Regions from separate parts of the Streptomyces sp. NBC_01304 genome, predicted to be linked through region 1. Evidence: riboswitches for the same ligand, from Rfam matches in the RefSeq annotation. Region 1 holds a riboswitch; the other holds the start of a gene.
The links. Region 1 has a riboswitch for glycine ahead of gcvT (glycine cleavage system aminomethyltransferase GcvT). Riboswitches for the same ligand answer to the same signal wherever they lie in the genome.
Positions count from the first base shown of each region.

Region 2: another riboswitch for glycine. It lies ahead of gcvP (aminomethyl-transferring glycine dehydrogenase); the one in region 1 lies ahead of gcvT (glycine cleavage system aminomethyltransferase GcvT).

Region 1 covers NZ_CP109055.1:3,845,872-3,853,018, forward strand. The annotation lists gene OG430_RS16650 (enhanced serine sensitivity protein SseB C-terminal domain-containing protein) at 1-591, opposite strand, end outside; gene OG430_RS16655 (enhanced serine sensitivity protein SseB) at 775-1,542, opposite strand; gene OG430_RS16660 (hypothetical protein) at 1,750-2,544, shown strand; gene OG430_RS16665 (hypothetical protein) at 2,598-3,326, shown strand; gene OG430_RS16670 (AAA family ATPase) at 3,422-4,093, opposite strand; glycine riboswitch at 4,220-4,319, shown strand; glycine riboswitch at 4,320-4,439, shown strand; gene gcvT (glycine cleavage system aminomethyltransferase GcvT) at 4,475-5,611, shown strand; gene gcvH (glycine cleavage system protein GcvH) at 5,685-6,068, shown strand; gene glyA (serine hydroxymethyltransferase) at 6,080-7,147, shown strand, end outside.
Region 2 covers NZ_CP109055.1:9,063,796-9,070,942, forward strand. The annotation lists gene OG430_RS40315 (bifunctional nuclease family protein) at 1-407, shown strand, start outside; gene OG430_RS40320 (MerR family transcriptional regulator) at 580-1,212, shown strand; gene OG430_RS40325 (DNA polymerase IV) at 1,260-2,681, shown strand; gene OG430_RS40330 (PRC-barrel domain-containing protein) at 2,763-3,137, opposite strand; glycine riboswitch at 3,274-3,369, shown strand; glycine riboswitch at 3,370-3,502, shown strand; gene gcvP (aminomethyl-transferring glycine dehydrogenase) at 3,563-6,448, shown strand; gene OG430_RS40340 (DUF5999 family protein) at 6,535-6,741, opposite strand; gene OG430_RS40345 (hypothetical protein) at 7,060-7,147, opposite strand, start outside.

The sequences.
Region 1 (7,147 bases):
GCGCACCGCATCCACCGCGGACGGCCCGGTGTCGTACACATCCAGACCGATCGCCAGATAAGGGGCACCGAGCGCGGGCTGCACCCAGGCACGACGGAGCGAGCGCAACGCCGGTGTGCGGTGGGCGTTTTGAGTGAGTTGAGCGTAGAACTGCGGGATTTCAATGGTGGGTTCGGAAATGCGCAGTGGTCCTGCGGGCACCTTGTCCAGTCCCGTGGCGATGCGTCGCAGATCGAGCCAGGGGATGCCGACGCCACCGGCCGGGTCGTGCGGGTTGAGCCAGAGGCCGTACTGGGCGGGGTAGAGCATGGCGGCCACATCGCGGCCGCCGACGACCTCGTACGCCCGTGTCCAGCCGGAGGCGGCGAGCTCCTGGGCGGAGGTCACGCAGGGCGCGTAGCCGTACCCGTCGACCTCGCGGTTGCCGTACTGGGCGTCGGGCGAGCCGGCCTGCCCGTGCAGGAGCAGCATCCAGAGCCGGCCGTCCGCGAGGGCCGCGAGCAGCGACTCGTACGCGTCGTAACGCCCCGGTGTCACCTGGCGCAGCATGTGCTCGACCTGCCCGGCCGCAGCCGTGGGCGACGCACTCACCGAAGACCTGCCCCCTTGGAATGGTGTCCCGTACACAATCGTCGAATCTCCCCGGCCGGATCGCCCCGGCGGCCCGGATACCCGGGTGAGGAAACCAGCTTATGCGGCCGCACCGGCACCGGATCGGCGCTCGCGCCGATCGCTGCCGCTGACAGCTGATTGCCGACGGCTCACGGCCGACGGCTACCGCTGGTAGAAGGGCCGCACCCGTTCGCGCATCCAGTCGCCCACCGGATCCTGGGCCACGTCGAGCAGCACCAGATTCACCGGCCAGGCCACCGGGGTGCGGCCGAGCGCCCGGCCGAGGGCGTCCATGGGGAGGTTACGGGCGGAGCCCTCCCACTGCGAGAGCTCCACGCCGACGAACATGACCGGCTCCCCGCCCTCGACGCTCGCGAGGCACCGCCGGGCGCTGGTGACCACGCCGGTCGCCGCGAACTCCTCGGCGGCCGCCGACAGGAAGTCCATCGGGTCGTGCTGCCAGTCCGGTTCGAAGAGGCGTACGCGGCCGCCGCTCGCGGGACCGTCCAGCGGGGTCCGCCCGGCCCGGCACAGCTCGGCCACGGCGGGCGGGGGCAGCGGGACGCCGACGGTGCCGTCCGGGTTCACGGCGATGCCGAGCAGCGGGGGCAGACCGCGGGCGAACTCGACGGCGGGGGCCACGGTGCAGGCCATGTGCTCGCCGACGACCTGGCGGAACTGCTGCTCGGAGCTGAAGACGGGAACGTAGGCCGCTCCCCCGATGTCCATGGTGGGCAGGTCGAGGTTCGGGCTGTCCTGCGAGCCGCCGTTCGGCAGCGGGATCCAGACCCGGCTGCGGCCGAGCACCTCGACGAGCCGGCCGCCCGCCGAGGGACCGGCGCCCACCGAGGCCGCGAGGACCTCTTCCAGCTCATTGGCGGGCCAGCCGCCGTACGGATGGGCGTGTGCGCCCTGCCCGGGAATGTCCATCTCTTCAACCACCTGCTCGCGACCGCCTTGCCTGCGCCGAAACCCTAACGCCGCACCCCCGGGCGGCGCCGGGGTGCACCCAAATGGACACGCTGAGTTGCTGTCCGGTTGCGGTGCGTGGTGGGCGCTTCGAGGGTGTGCGTAGTACCAACCGCAGATATCAACCGCAGATCCCCATCACAGATCAACCTCAGAAGGGACTCTCTGATGAGAGCGCAGAGATCGGCGTCGGCATCGGCGCGGAGATCGCCGGGACCGCGCACCGCCGCCTCGCTCGCCGTCAGCGCGTCCCTGTGCGGCGCGCTCGCCCTCGGCGTCATGGGCACGGCACCGGCGATGGCTGCGGCACCCGCCGCCACCGGCGACTCGAGCGTGGCCGGGCGTCCCTCGATGCCCCGGACCGCGCGGGACATGGAGTCGCTGCTCGCGGCGATCGACGAGCTCATGAACTCGCCGCTGACCGCCATCAACATCGTCGACGAGGACAAGCTCGACCAGGTCATGACGGAGGCGGACGGCCTGCTGGCCGAGGCGCCGCCCGGACAGCGGCCCGGCGACTGGCCCGCGGGCACGGCGCGCATCGCGCTGAAGAAGGAGGTCGACCGCCTGGTGAACGCCGCGGGCGAGGGCGACTGGCTCGCGGCCGGGATCTCCCAGGCGGCCGTGCCGAAGCTCGTCACGGACCTGCTGAGCGCGGTGGGGCTCGACGAGTACATCGACAAGATGCCCACGCTGCCCGACCCGGCGGACCCCACCGGGCCCACGACTCCGACCGCTCCCGCGACGACGCCTCAGACGCCTCAGACGCCTCAGACGCCGACCGTGCCGCCCGCCCTGCCCGCATGGCCGGCCACGCCCACTCCCCCGTCGACGCCCGCCTGGCCGTCCCTGCCCGCCACACCGCCCGCCTGGCCTTCCTTGCCGGCCACGCCGCCTCCCGCCTGGCCGGGCCTGCCGCCCGCGCCGCCCGCGTTCCCCCCGGCCTTCCCCGGCCTGCACTGATCCTCCGTACGCCCGAAACACCCCAACCCCCCACCCCCTGAAGGGAATTCACCATGCAGGTCAGCAGAACCCTCGTCGCCCTCGCCGTCTCCGTGTCCCTCTCCGCCGGCACGGTCGCCCTCGCCGCGGCCCCCGCCATGGCGGCCAACGACCCCGACCGCGTGGCCGCCGCCCGGGCCGGTGAGGACGAGCGCGCGGTGCGCGTCGAGCGGAGCATCGACAAGCTCTACTCCGCGATCGAGAAGTTCGCCTCGCGCACCTCCTCCGGCAAGGCCGACGCCGGCGACCAGCGTGCGGTGTACGCCGCCCTGGACGAGGTGTTCTCCACCACCAAGGACGCCGAGCCGGAGCCGCCGGTCACCGACCCCGCCGCCATGCCGCCCGCCGACACCGCGGCCGAGCCGGCCAAGGACGCGGCGGCCGCCGCCAAGAAGGCGGACGACGACAAGAAGAAGGAGGCCATCGCCAAGGCGAAGGCGGCCCTCAAGACCGAGGTCGACGTCCTGGTGAAGGCCGCGACCGGCGGCGACGTCCTGAAGCTCGTCGCGTCCCTCCAGCTGGTCCCGAAGCTCGCCATCGACCTGGTGCTCCAGGTCGGCCTCGGCAACCTCGGCATCGACCTGTCGGCGATCCTGGGCGGCCTGAAGCCGCCGGCCGGCCTGCCCGCGCTGCCCAACCTGCTGCCCATCCCCGGCCTGATGCCGCCGGCCGCGACGCCCGCCATCCCGGGCCTGACGCCGCCGGCCAACCCGCTGGCGGGGCTCATCCCGGGCCTGAAGTAGCGGCAGCCGCTGAACGCAGGGACCCCGCACCTGACAGGTGCGGGGTCCCTTGTCGTTGGTTTTCTGCCTGCTGCCGGTACGTCACCGGCGTCCGGTCAGCCGCCGAAGGTGATCCCCTGCAGCGTGTCCACCGCATCGCGGTCGAGCAGCACCGCCGAGGCGCAGCCCGCCGGGATCCGGCCCCGCTCGGCGTCGCCCACCAGGCGGCGGACCGCCCTGCGGTGGCGGGCGAAGGCGTAACGCGAGACGCCCCGGCCGCGCTCGCGCATCCCGGCCAGTGCGGTGGTCTTGTCCACGTCGAGCAGCAGCAGGTGCAGGCCCTTGCCCCGGCGGGCGGCCTCCCGGGCCAGCCACCGCCGCACCCACGTCTGCGTACCGCAGTCGTGCACGACGACGCTCGCGCCCGAGCGCAGTGCCCGGCGCAGTCCGGCGAAGTGGGCGAGGCGGACCAGCGGACGGTAGACGGCGTACGGAAGGAGCCTGGGCATGCGGTCCGCCCAGCGGTCCCGGGCGTCCTGCGAGTCGAGACGAGGAGCGGCGACCGCCCGCTTGATCAAGGTGGTCTTGCCGCTGCCGGGCAGTCCGGAGACGACGACCAGGTCGCCCTCGGCGAAGAAGAGCCGGCGGGGGGTGCGTCCCGCCCTGTCCCGGAGGTCACGCACCACAGGGCCAGCGCCGCCCACGGCCTCTCGTGCGGGCGCGCCCGCCTGCTTCGGTATGGCGACCCCGGTGGTGGTCGCGTACGCGCTGGTTCTCTGCAACGTGATCGTCCTCCCCGATGCCGTTCACGTAACTCTCTGACGACGAGTGTAAAGAGCCGGTAATGCGGCACAACCTCATTACGTCCCCCGAAGACGTGCAATGATGTGCCCGCCAACTGCATACCGGCCGCTTGAATCCGCGCGGGAGAGCCCCCAGACGTCGTCGGGCTGGGGCGCCGAAGGAGCAAGTCCCTCCCTTGAATCTCTCAGGCCCAGTTACCGCGCGGGCGAGGCAGATCTGAAAAGCGGGCCGCAGCCGTGGCTCCACCCAAGGTGCAAGCCGCGCCCCCAGATGCGTACTTGATACGTGCGGGCGTGGTGAACCTCTCAGGTTTATGACAGATGGGGAGGATCGACCTCGCCAGTCATGCCCTGGGAGCCACACTTATGAGCACTGTCCCCCGTCTCACCGCCCTCGATGCCGTGCATCGTGCACTGGGCGCGACCATGACCGATTTCGCGGGCTGGGACATGCCGCTGCGGTACGGCAGCGAGCGTGACGAGCACAACGCCGTCCGTACGAAGGCCGGACTCTTCGACCTCTCGCACATGGGCGAGATCGCCGTGATCGGCTCCGCCGCCGCGGACTTCCTGAACTTCGCGCTCGTCGGCAACATCGGCTCGGTCGGTGTCGGCCGCGCCCGCTACACCATGATCGTGGCCGAGGACGGCGGCATCCTGGACGACCTGATCGTCTACCGCCTCGCCGAGACCGAGTACATGGTCGTCGCCAACGCCTCCAACGCGCAGGTCGTGCTCGACGCGCTCACCGCCCGCGTCGAGGGCTTCGACGCCGAGGTCCGCGACGACCGCGACGCGTACGCGCTGCTCGCCGTCCAGGGCCCCGAGTCCCCCGGCATCCTGAAGTCACTCACGGACGCCGATCTGGACGGCCTCAAGTACTACGCGGGCCTGCCCGGCACCGTCGCGGGCGTGCCCGCGCTGATCGCCCGCACCGGGTACACCGGCGAGGACGGCTTCGAGCTGTTCGTCGACCCGGCGCACGCGGAGCAGCTGTGGCAGGCGCTGATGGCGGCGGGCGCGCCCGTGGGCCTGGTGCCCGCCGGCCTCTCCTGCCGGGACACGCTGCGCCTGGAGGCGGGCATGCCGCTGTACGGGCACGAGCTGACGGCGGAGCTGACGCCGTTCGACGCCGGGCTCGGCCGGGTCGTCAAGTTCGAGAAGACCTCGCACTCCGAGGACTTCGTGGGGCGGGCGGCGCTCGCGGCCGCCGCCGAGCGTGCCGAGACGGCGCCGCCGCGCAAGCTCGTCGGCCTGATCGCCGAGGGCCGCCGGGTCCCGCGCGCGGGCATGTCTGTAACTGCCATGGGCGGAGCCGACGGCGAGGTCATCGGTGAGATCACGTCCGGTGCCCCGTCCCCGACGCTCGGCAAGCCGATCGCCATCGCGTACGTCGATGCCGCGCACGCGGAGCCGGGCAGCAAGGGCGTCGGCGTCGACATCCGCGGCACCCACGAGCCGTACGAGGTCGTCGCTCTGCCCTTCTACAAGCGCCAGAAGTGACCCTGACCTTCCACAGCTTCCGTACTTTTCCCTCGTCCACCAGCACTCCCCCGCGTACAGGAGAATTCAGGCCATGAGCAACCCCGCGCAGCTGCGCTACAGCAAGGAGCACGAGTGGCTGACGCCCGCCGAGGACGGCGTGGCGACGGTCGGCATCACGGAGCACGCGGCGAACGCGCTCGGCGACGTGGTCTTCGTGCAGCTTCCCGAGGTCGGCGCCGAAGTCGAGGCCGGTGAGAGCTGCGGCGAGCTGGAGTCCACCAAGTCGGTCAGCGACCTGTACTCCCCCGTCAACGGCGAGGTCACCGAGATCAACCAGGACGTCGTGGACGACCCGGCGCTGGTCAACTCCGCCCCGTTCGAGGGTGGTTGGCTGTTCAAGGTGCGCATCTCCGGTGAGCCGGAGGGCCTGCTCTCCGCGGACGAGTACACCAAGTTCGCCGAGACCGGCGAGTGAGGACCGAGCCCATGTCTGTTCTCAACACCCCGCTGCACGAGCTCGACCCGGAAGTGGCCGCCGCGGTCGACGCCGAGCTGCACCGTCAGCAGTCCACGCTCGAGATGATCGCCTCGGAGAACTTCGCTCCGGTCGCGGTCATGGAGGCGCAGGGCACCGTCCTCACCAACAAGTACGCCGAGGGCTACCCGGGCCGCCGCTACTACGGCGGCTGCGAGCACGTGGACGTGACCGAGCAGATCGCGATCGACCGGGTCAAGGAGCTGTTCGGCGCCGAGTACGCCAATGTGCAGCCGCACTCGGGCGCCTCGGCCAACCAGGCCGCGCTGTTCGCCATCGCCCAACCCGGCGACACGATCCTGGGCCTGGACCTGGCGCACGGCGGTCACCTCACGCACGGCATGCGCCTGAACTTCTCCGGCAAGCAGTTCGACGTGGTCGCGTACCACGTCGACGACAACGGCCTGGTGGACATGGCCGAGGTCGAGCGCCTCGCCAAGGAGCACCGCCCCAAGGTGATCATCGCGGGCTGGTCGGCGTACCCGCGCCAGCTGGACTTCGCCGAGTTCCGCCGGATCGCGGACGAGGTCGAGGCGTACCTCTGGGTCGACATGGCGCACTTCGCCGGCCTGGTGGCCGCGGGTCTGCACCCCAACCCGGTGCCGTTCGCGGACGTGGTCACCTCCACCACGCACAAGACCCTCGGCGGTCCGCGCGGCGGCATCATCCTGGCCCGGGACAAGACCTTCGCGAAGAAGCTCAACTCGGCGGTCTTCCCGGGCTTCCAGGGCGGTCCGCTGGAGCACGTCATCGCGGCCAAGGCGGTCTCCTTCAAGGTCGCCGCCACGGACGACTTCAAGGAGCGCCAGGCCCGCACGATCGAGGGCGCGCAGCTCCTCGCCGAGCGGCTTACGGCTCCGGACGCGCGCGAGGCGGGCGTCGACGTGCTGTCCGGCGGTACGGACGTGCACCTGGTCCTCGTCGACCTGCGCAACTCGGAGCTCGACGGCCAGCAGGCCGAGGACCGGCTCCACGAGGTCGGCATCACGGTCAACCGGAACGCGGTCCCGAACGACCCG
Region 2 (7,147 bases), 5.2 Mb from region 1:
GTGAAGTGGGAGGCGATCGATACCTCCCCATCTGGATCGGACCAGGGGAGGCGACCGCGATCGCCTTCGCACAGCAGGGCATGGCACCAGCCAGGCCGCTGACGCACGACCTGTTCAAGGACGTGCTGGAGGCCGTGGGCCAGGAGCTCACCGAAGTGCGGATCACGGACCTGCGTGAAGGCGTGTTCTACGCGGAGCTGGTCTTCGCCAGCGGGGTCGAGGTCAGCGCCCGGCCCTCCGACGCCATAGCGCTGGCCCTGCGCACGGGAACCCCCATCTACGGCAGTGACGGGGTGCTCGACGATGCGGGCATCGCGATCCCGGACGAGCAGGAGGACGAGGTGGAGAAATTCCGCGAGTTCCTCGACCAGATCTCGCCCGAGGACTTCGGTACCAACAGCCAGTGAGCATCTCGGCTCAAACGGGCCTGTCGGACCATTCGGCTAGCCTTTCCCCGCGGTAGGGCACGGGAAACCACTCTCAGGGTGATTATCACTCGGTGTGCCGAGCGTGGCGTTCGTTGACGTGCTCCTGGGTACTGCCTACCGTCGAGAAGGCAGGTCAAGGACGGAGGTCGGCGTGAGAAGCAGCGGCGACGGCACGGCAGGGGGCCCCGGACGGAGTCTGGGGGTGGGCGGTCCGTATCCGCTCCATGGCAATGCGGCCGGTCACGCTCCGAAGCTGCCTGCGGTGGTGCAGGGCAGCGACGGTGCGGTGTCCGAGGAGATCGGTTACCGGGGACCGACGGCGTGCGCCGCCGCCGGGATCACCTATCGTCAGCTCGACTACTGGGCGCGCACCGGATTGGTGGAGCCCAGCGTCCGGCCCGCGTACGGGTCGGGGAGCCAGCGGCTCTACAGCTTCCGCGACGTGGTCGTTCTGAAGATCGTGAAGCGGTTCCTGGACACCGGGGTGTCGCTCCAGAACATCCGCACCACGGTCCAGCACCTCCGGGACCGCGGATTCGCCGACCTGGAGCGGCTGACGCTCATGAGCGACGGCGCGACCGTGTACGAGTGCACCTCGCCCGACGAGGTCGTCGACCTGCTCCAGGGCGGTCAGGGGATCTTCGGGATCGCGGTGGGCGTGGTGTGGCGGGACGTGGAAGCGGCCCTGTCGCAGCTCCATGGCGAGCGTGTGGACACCGGGGAGACGCTGGTCGGCCACAACCCCGCCGACGAGCTGGCGCGGCGGCGCAACCGCGCCGGGTGAGCGCGCGAGCGGCGGCATTGTCAGTGGCGTAGGGCAGCATCGGTCTTGTGAGATCGGCGCCCACGATTCTGCATCTGGACATGGATGCCTTCTTCGCCTCCGCGGAGCAGGCAGCCAAGCCCAGCCTGCGCGGAAAAGCCGTGGTCGTGGGTGGGCTCGGGCCGCGTGGGGTGGTCGCGACGGCCTCGTACGAAGCGCGTCGGTTCGGGGTGCATTCGGCGATGCCCATGGGGCAGGCGCGGCGGCTGGCACCGAATGCCGCCTATCTGGTGCCGCGCTTCGGGCTGTACCGCGAGATCAGTGAGCAGGTCATGACGTTGCTGCGGGAGCTGTCGCCGCTGGTCGAGCCGCTGAGTCTGGATGAGGCCTTCGTCGACCTGGAGGCCGGGGACGTGGCCTGGGACGAGGCCTCGGCGCGGGCGGTGGGGGAGCGGCTGCGGGCGGACATACGGGTCGTGACGGGGTTGACCGGGTCGGTCGGACTTGCCGCGTCCAAGATGCTGGCGAAGATCGCTTCGGAGGAGGCCAAGCCCGACGGGCTGCGGCTGATCGAGCCGGGCACCGAGCGGGCACTGCTCGGGCCGATGTCGGTGCGTACGCTGCCGGGCGTCGGTCCTGCGACCGGGGACCATCTGCGGCGGGCCGGGATCACGACGATCGAGGAGATCGCCGGGGCGGGCCAGGACGAGCTCGTACGGCTGCTCGGGAAGGCGCACGGCGGGCATCTGTACGCGATGGCGCTGGCGCACGACGAGCGGCCCGTGGTGGCCGAGCGGGACACCAAGTCCGTCTCGGTCGAGGACACCTTCGACGTGGACATCCACGACCGGGTGCGGGTCAGGCTCGAGGTGGCGCGGCTCGCGGAGCGGTGTGTGCAGCGGTTGCGGGCCGCGGAGCGGTCCGGGCGGACCGTGGTGCTGAAGGTCAGGCGGTACGACTTCTCGACGCTGACCCGGTCGGAGACGCTGCGCGGGCCGACGGACGACCCTGCCGTGGTGCGGGAGGCGGCGGCTCGGCTCCTGGAGTCAGTGGACACCACGGGCGGGGTGCGGCTGCTCGGGGTCGGGGTCAGCGGGCTCGCGGACTACACCCAGGAGGATCTGTTCGCGCAGGCTCAGGTGCAGTCCGGGCTCATGGTCCAGGGGGACGAGGAGAACGGGATGCGCGGGGGTGGGACGTCGGCCGAGGACACGCAGCGGGACGACGTGGGGAAGGGCTCCGCTGAGCCGGAGGCGGGTCCCGCGGAGCGGCGCTGGCATGCCGGGCACGATGTGCGGCACGGCGAGTTCGGGCACGGGTGGGTGCAGGGAAGCGGGCTGGGGCGGGTCACGGTGCGGTTCGAGACGCCGGGGTCGGTGCCCGGGCGGGTGCGGACCTTCAGGACCGATGATCCTGAGCTGGAGCCGGCCGAGCCGCTGCCGTTGGTCGCCGTGCCGGACGTGGTCGAGAAGGCGCGTACCGGGGCTTGACCTTCGACGGCGTGCGGCGCCGGGGTGGGCGTTGCGGGGGTGAGTCCCCAGCAGCCCCCTCGCGGGCGTGTGAGCGGGGAGTCAGGCTTCCTCGGAGCCGGCGATGCGCCCGAAGTCGCGGTCCGGCGGGGTCTCGGCGGGGGCGGCGACGTCGAGGCCGTAGTGGTGGTAGAGCTGCAGTTCCTGCTCGGGGGAGAGGTGGCGGCCGACGCCGAAGTCGGGGGCGTCCTTGATGAGGGCGCGTTCGAACGGGACACGCAGTGTTCCCTCGACCAGTTCGCTGGGCTCCAGGGGGACAAAGGCGTCCCTGCTGAACAGGCCCGTGCGTATCGCCGCCCACTCCGGGGTGCCGGTGGCATCGTCGAGGTAGACCTCGTCGACCGTGCCGAGTTTGGTGCCCTTGCGGTCGTACGCCTTGCGTCCGATCAAGCTGCGGGGATCGATATCGGTCTGCACGGTCCCTCCAACACGTCACACCATCCGTATCCCCTACAAAAGAGCACATTCTGGGTGACGGCCACTCGAAGGTTGATCCGCTGTCCGGGTGGTCCTCGCAGGTAGGTGGGCACACGGTAGGCTGGCTCGCAGCTGCTGACCCCGTGCGGGAGAGTTCCCCGGCCATCACCGGGGGCGCCGAAGGAGCAACTCCTCCCCGGAATCTCTCAGGCCCCTGTACCGCGCGGGCGAGGTCACTCTGGAAAGCAGGGCGGGCATCGGGCGGAATGTTCGAATCCCCTCCTCACCGACGGTGCAAGTCGGCATGCCTGGTTTTGCCTGGCGGGCCGGCGAAACTCTCAGGTTGAGATGACAGAGGGGGAGGCCGTCCGGGTACCCGCGCCGTGGTACCCCTCGCAGGTCGCATCGACCAGGAGGCCTCACTCATGACCGCCAACCGCATTCCGCTCGCCCAGCTGGAGCGTGGCATCCCCTTCGAGCAGCGCCACATCGGCCCCGATGCCGAGGCGCGCGCCAAGATGCTCGCCCAGGTCGGGTACGGCTCGCTCGACGAGCTGACCGCGGCCGCGGTCCCGGATGTGATCAAGAGCGCCGAGGCCCTCGGACTGCCCGCGGAGCGCACCGAGGCCGAAGTCCTCGCCGAGCTGCGCGCGTTCGCGGACCGCAACCAGGTCCTGGCCCCGATGATCGGCCTCGGTTACTACGGCACCTTCACGCCGCCGGTGATCCTGCGCAACGTCATGGAGAACCCGGCCTGGTACACGGCCTACACGCCGTACCAGCCGGAGATCTCGCAGGGCCGCCTCGAGGCGCTGCTCAACTTCCAGACCGTGGTCGCCGACCTGACTGGGCTGCCCACCTCGGGTGCCTCGCTGCTCGACGAGGGCACCGCGGCCGCCGAGGCCATGGCGCTCGCCCGCCGCGTCGGCAAGGTCAAGGGCGGTGTCTTCCTGATCGACGCCGACGCCCTGCCGCAGACCATCGCCGTGATCGAGACGCGTGCCGAGCCGACCGGCGTCGAGGTCGTCGTCGCGGACCTGTCCGCCGGCATTCCGACCGAGATCGCCGAGCGCGGCGTCTTCGGCGTGCTGCTGCAGTACCCCGGTGCCTCGGGCGCCGTGCGCGATCTGAAGCCCCTCATCGAGCAGGCCCACGAGCTCGGTGCGATCGTCACCGTCTCCGCCGATCTGCTCGCGCTGACCCTGCTCACCTCGCCCGGCGAGCTCGGCGCGGACATCGCCGTCGGTACCTCGCAGCGCTTCGGTGTGCCGATGGGCTTCGGTGGACCGCACGCCGGTTACATGGCCGTCCGTGAGAAGTTCGCGCGCAGCCTGCCGGGGCGCCTCGTCGGGGTCTCCGTCGACGCCGACGGCAACAAGGCGTACCGCCTGGCGCTGCAGACCCGCGAGCAGCACATCCGCCGGGAGAAGGCCACCAGCAACATCTGTACCGCCCAGGTGCTGCTCGCCGTCATGGCCGGCATGTACGCCGTGTACCACGGGCCCGAGGGCCTCAAGGACATCGCGCGCCGCACCCACCGTTACGCCGCGATCCTCGCCGAGGGGCTCAAGGCCGGTGGCGTCGAGATCGTGCACGGCAACTACTTCGACACCCTGACCGCCCGGGTGCCGGAGCGGGCCGCCGAGGTCGTCGCCGCCGCCCGTGAGGGCGGGGTCAACCTGCACCTGATCGACGCCGACCACGTCTCTGTCTCCTGTGACGAGACCACCACGCGTACCCAACTGGCCGCAGTCTGGGCCGCCTTCGGGACCGAGGCCGACATCGAGGCGCTCGACGCGAGCACCGACGAGACGCTGCCCGAGGGCCTGCTGCGCGGCGACGAGTTCCTGACGCACCCGGTCTTCCACCAGTACCGCTCCGAGACCGCGATGCTGCGCTACCTGCGGCGCCTCTCCGACCGTGACTACGCGCTCGACCGGGGCATGATCCCGCTCGGCTCCTGCACGATGAAGCTCAACGCCACCACCGAGATGGAGGCCGTCACCTGGCCCGAGTTCGGCGGCCTGCACCCCTTCGCGCCCGCCGACCAGGCCCAGGGCTACCTCACGCTCATCCGTGAGCTGGAGGAGCAGCTCGCGACGGTCACCGGGTACGACAAGGTGTCGCTGCAGCCCAACGCCGGCTCGCAGGGCGAGCTCGCCGGTCTGCTCGCCGTACGCGGCTACCACCGGGCCAACGGCGACACCCAGCGCACCATCTGCCTCATCCCGTCCTCCGCGCACGGCACCAACGCCGCGAGCGCCGTGATGGCCGGCATGAAGGTCGTCGTGGTCAAGACCGCCGACGACGGCGAGATCTCCTACGACGACCTGCGCGCCAAGATCGAGAAGCACCGCGACGAGCTGGCCGTGCTGATGATCACGTACCCCTCGACGCACGGTGTGTTCGAGGAGCACGTCGCCGACATCTGCGCCCAGGTGCACGAGGCCGGCGGTCAGGTCTACGTGGACGGCGCCAACCTCAACGCCCTTGTGGGACTTGCCAAGCCGGGGCACTTCGGCGGCGACGTCTCGCATCTGAACCTGCACAAGACCTTCTGCATCCCGCACGGCGGCGGCGGTCCCGGTGTCGGTCCGGTCGGTGTGCGCGAGCACCTGGCGCCGTACCTGCCCAACCACCCGCTGCAGCCCGCCGCCGGCCCGGAGACGGGTGTCGGGCCGATCTCCGCGGCTCCGTGGGGCTCGGCGGGAATCCTGCCGATCTCGTGGGCGTACGTACGTCTCATGGGTGGTGAGGGGCTCAAGCGCGCCACCCAGGTCGCCGTGCTCGGTGCCAACTACATCGCCAAGCGGCTCGAGCCGCACTACCCGGTGCTCTACACCGGGCCCGGCGGGCTCGTCGCGCACGAGAGCATCATCGATCTGCGGCCGCTCACCAAGGCGACCGGCGTCACCGTCGACGACATCGCCAAGCGGCTCATCGACTACGGCTTCCACGCGCCGACCATGTCCTTCCCGGTGGCCGGGACGCTGATGATCGAGCCGACCGAGAGCGAGGACCTGATCGAGCTGGACCGCTTCTGCGAGGCGATGATCGCCATTCGCGGCGAGATCGAGAAGGTCGGCTCGGGCGTGTGGCCCGCGGACGACAACCCGCTGCGCAACGCGCCGCACACCGCGGCCGTGCTCGGCGGCGAGTGGGAGCACGCCTACACGCGTCAGGAGGCCGTGTTCCCGGCCGGAGTGGTCGCGGCCGACAAGTACTGGCCGCCGGTGCGCCGCATCGACCAGGCGTACGGCGACCGGAACCTGGTCTGCTCCTGCCCGCCCCTGGATGCGTACGAGAACTGACGGGCCCTGCGGGGACGTGTCCCCGGGCATACGTCAGGGCCGGTTCGGAGATTTCTCCGGGCCGGCCCTTCTCGTACAGGCGTGGCTTACGCCGCGCGTACCACCGATTCGGTGCCCAGCGGCCGGTGCGGGGCGATGATCTGCCCGTCCGGCAGCAGCTCACCGGTGTCCTCGAAGAACAGGACGCCGTTGCACAGAAGGCTCCAGCCCTGCTCCGGGTGGTGCGCGATGAGGAGCGCTGCCTCCCGGTCGGCGGAGTCGGCTGTGGGGCATGGTGGCTGGTGCTGGCACATGGATGATTTCTTTCGCTGCGTTGTGGTGAGTGTCCTGCGGCTCGATGCGGTGTTCATGACCGCCCCCCGTATCAGTCGGTGCGCTCCCAGTGTTGCCCTACGGGCGCCAATCCGCAGGGATTTCCCGGCAGCTCGCTTCACCCGGTAAGGACGCGTCACCCGTGCGGACGGTTCAGTCCAACTCGACTGCCCAGACGGGTGGTTCGGGGTGGCCGGATGGGGCTAGTCCGGATGGTCCTTCACTCGTACGTGGCCGGCCCTTGGCAGCACGGTGCCCCGCGGCCGGGGCGGGCCGCGGGGCACGTGGGAGTAGAGCGCTCAGGCGGGTGAACCGAGGAGGGGGACCGGAGCCAGCCGGTGGGTCAGGACCGGAAGGAGGTCGGCCGCACGGTGCGGCAGGTGCGCG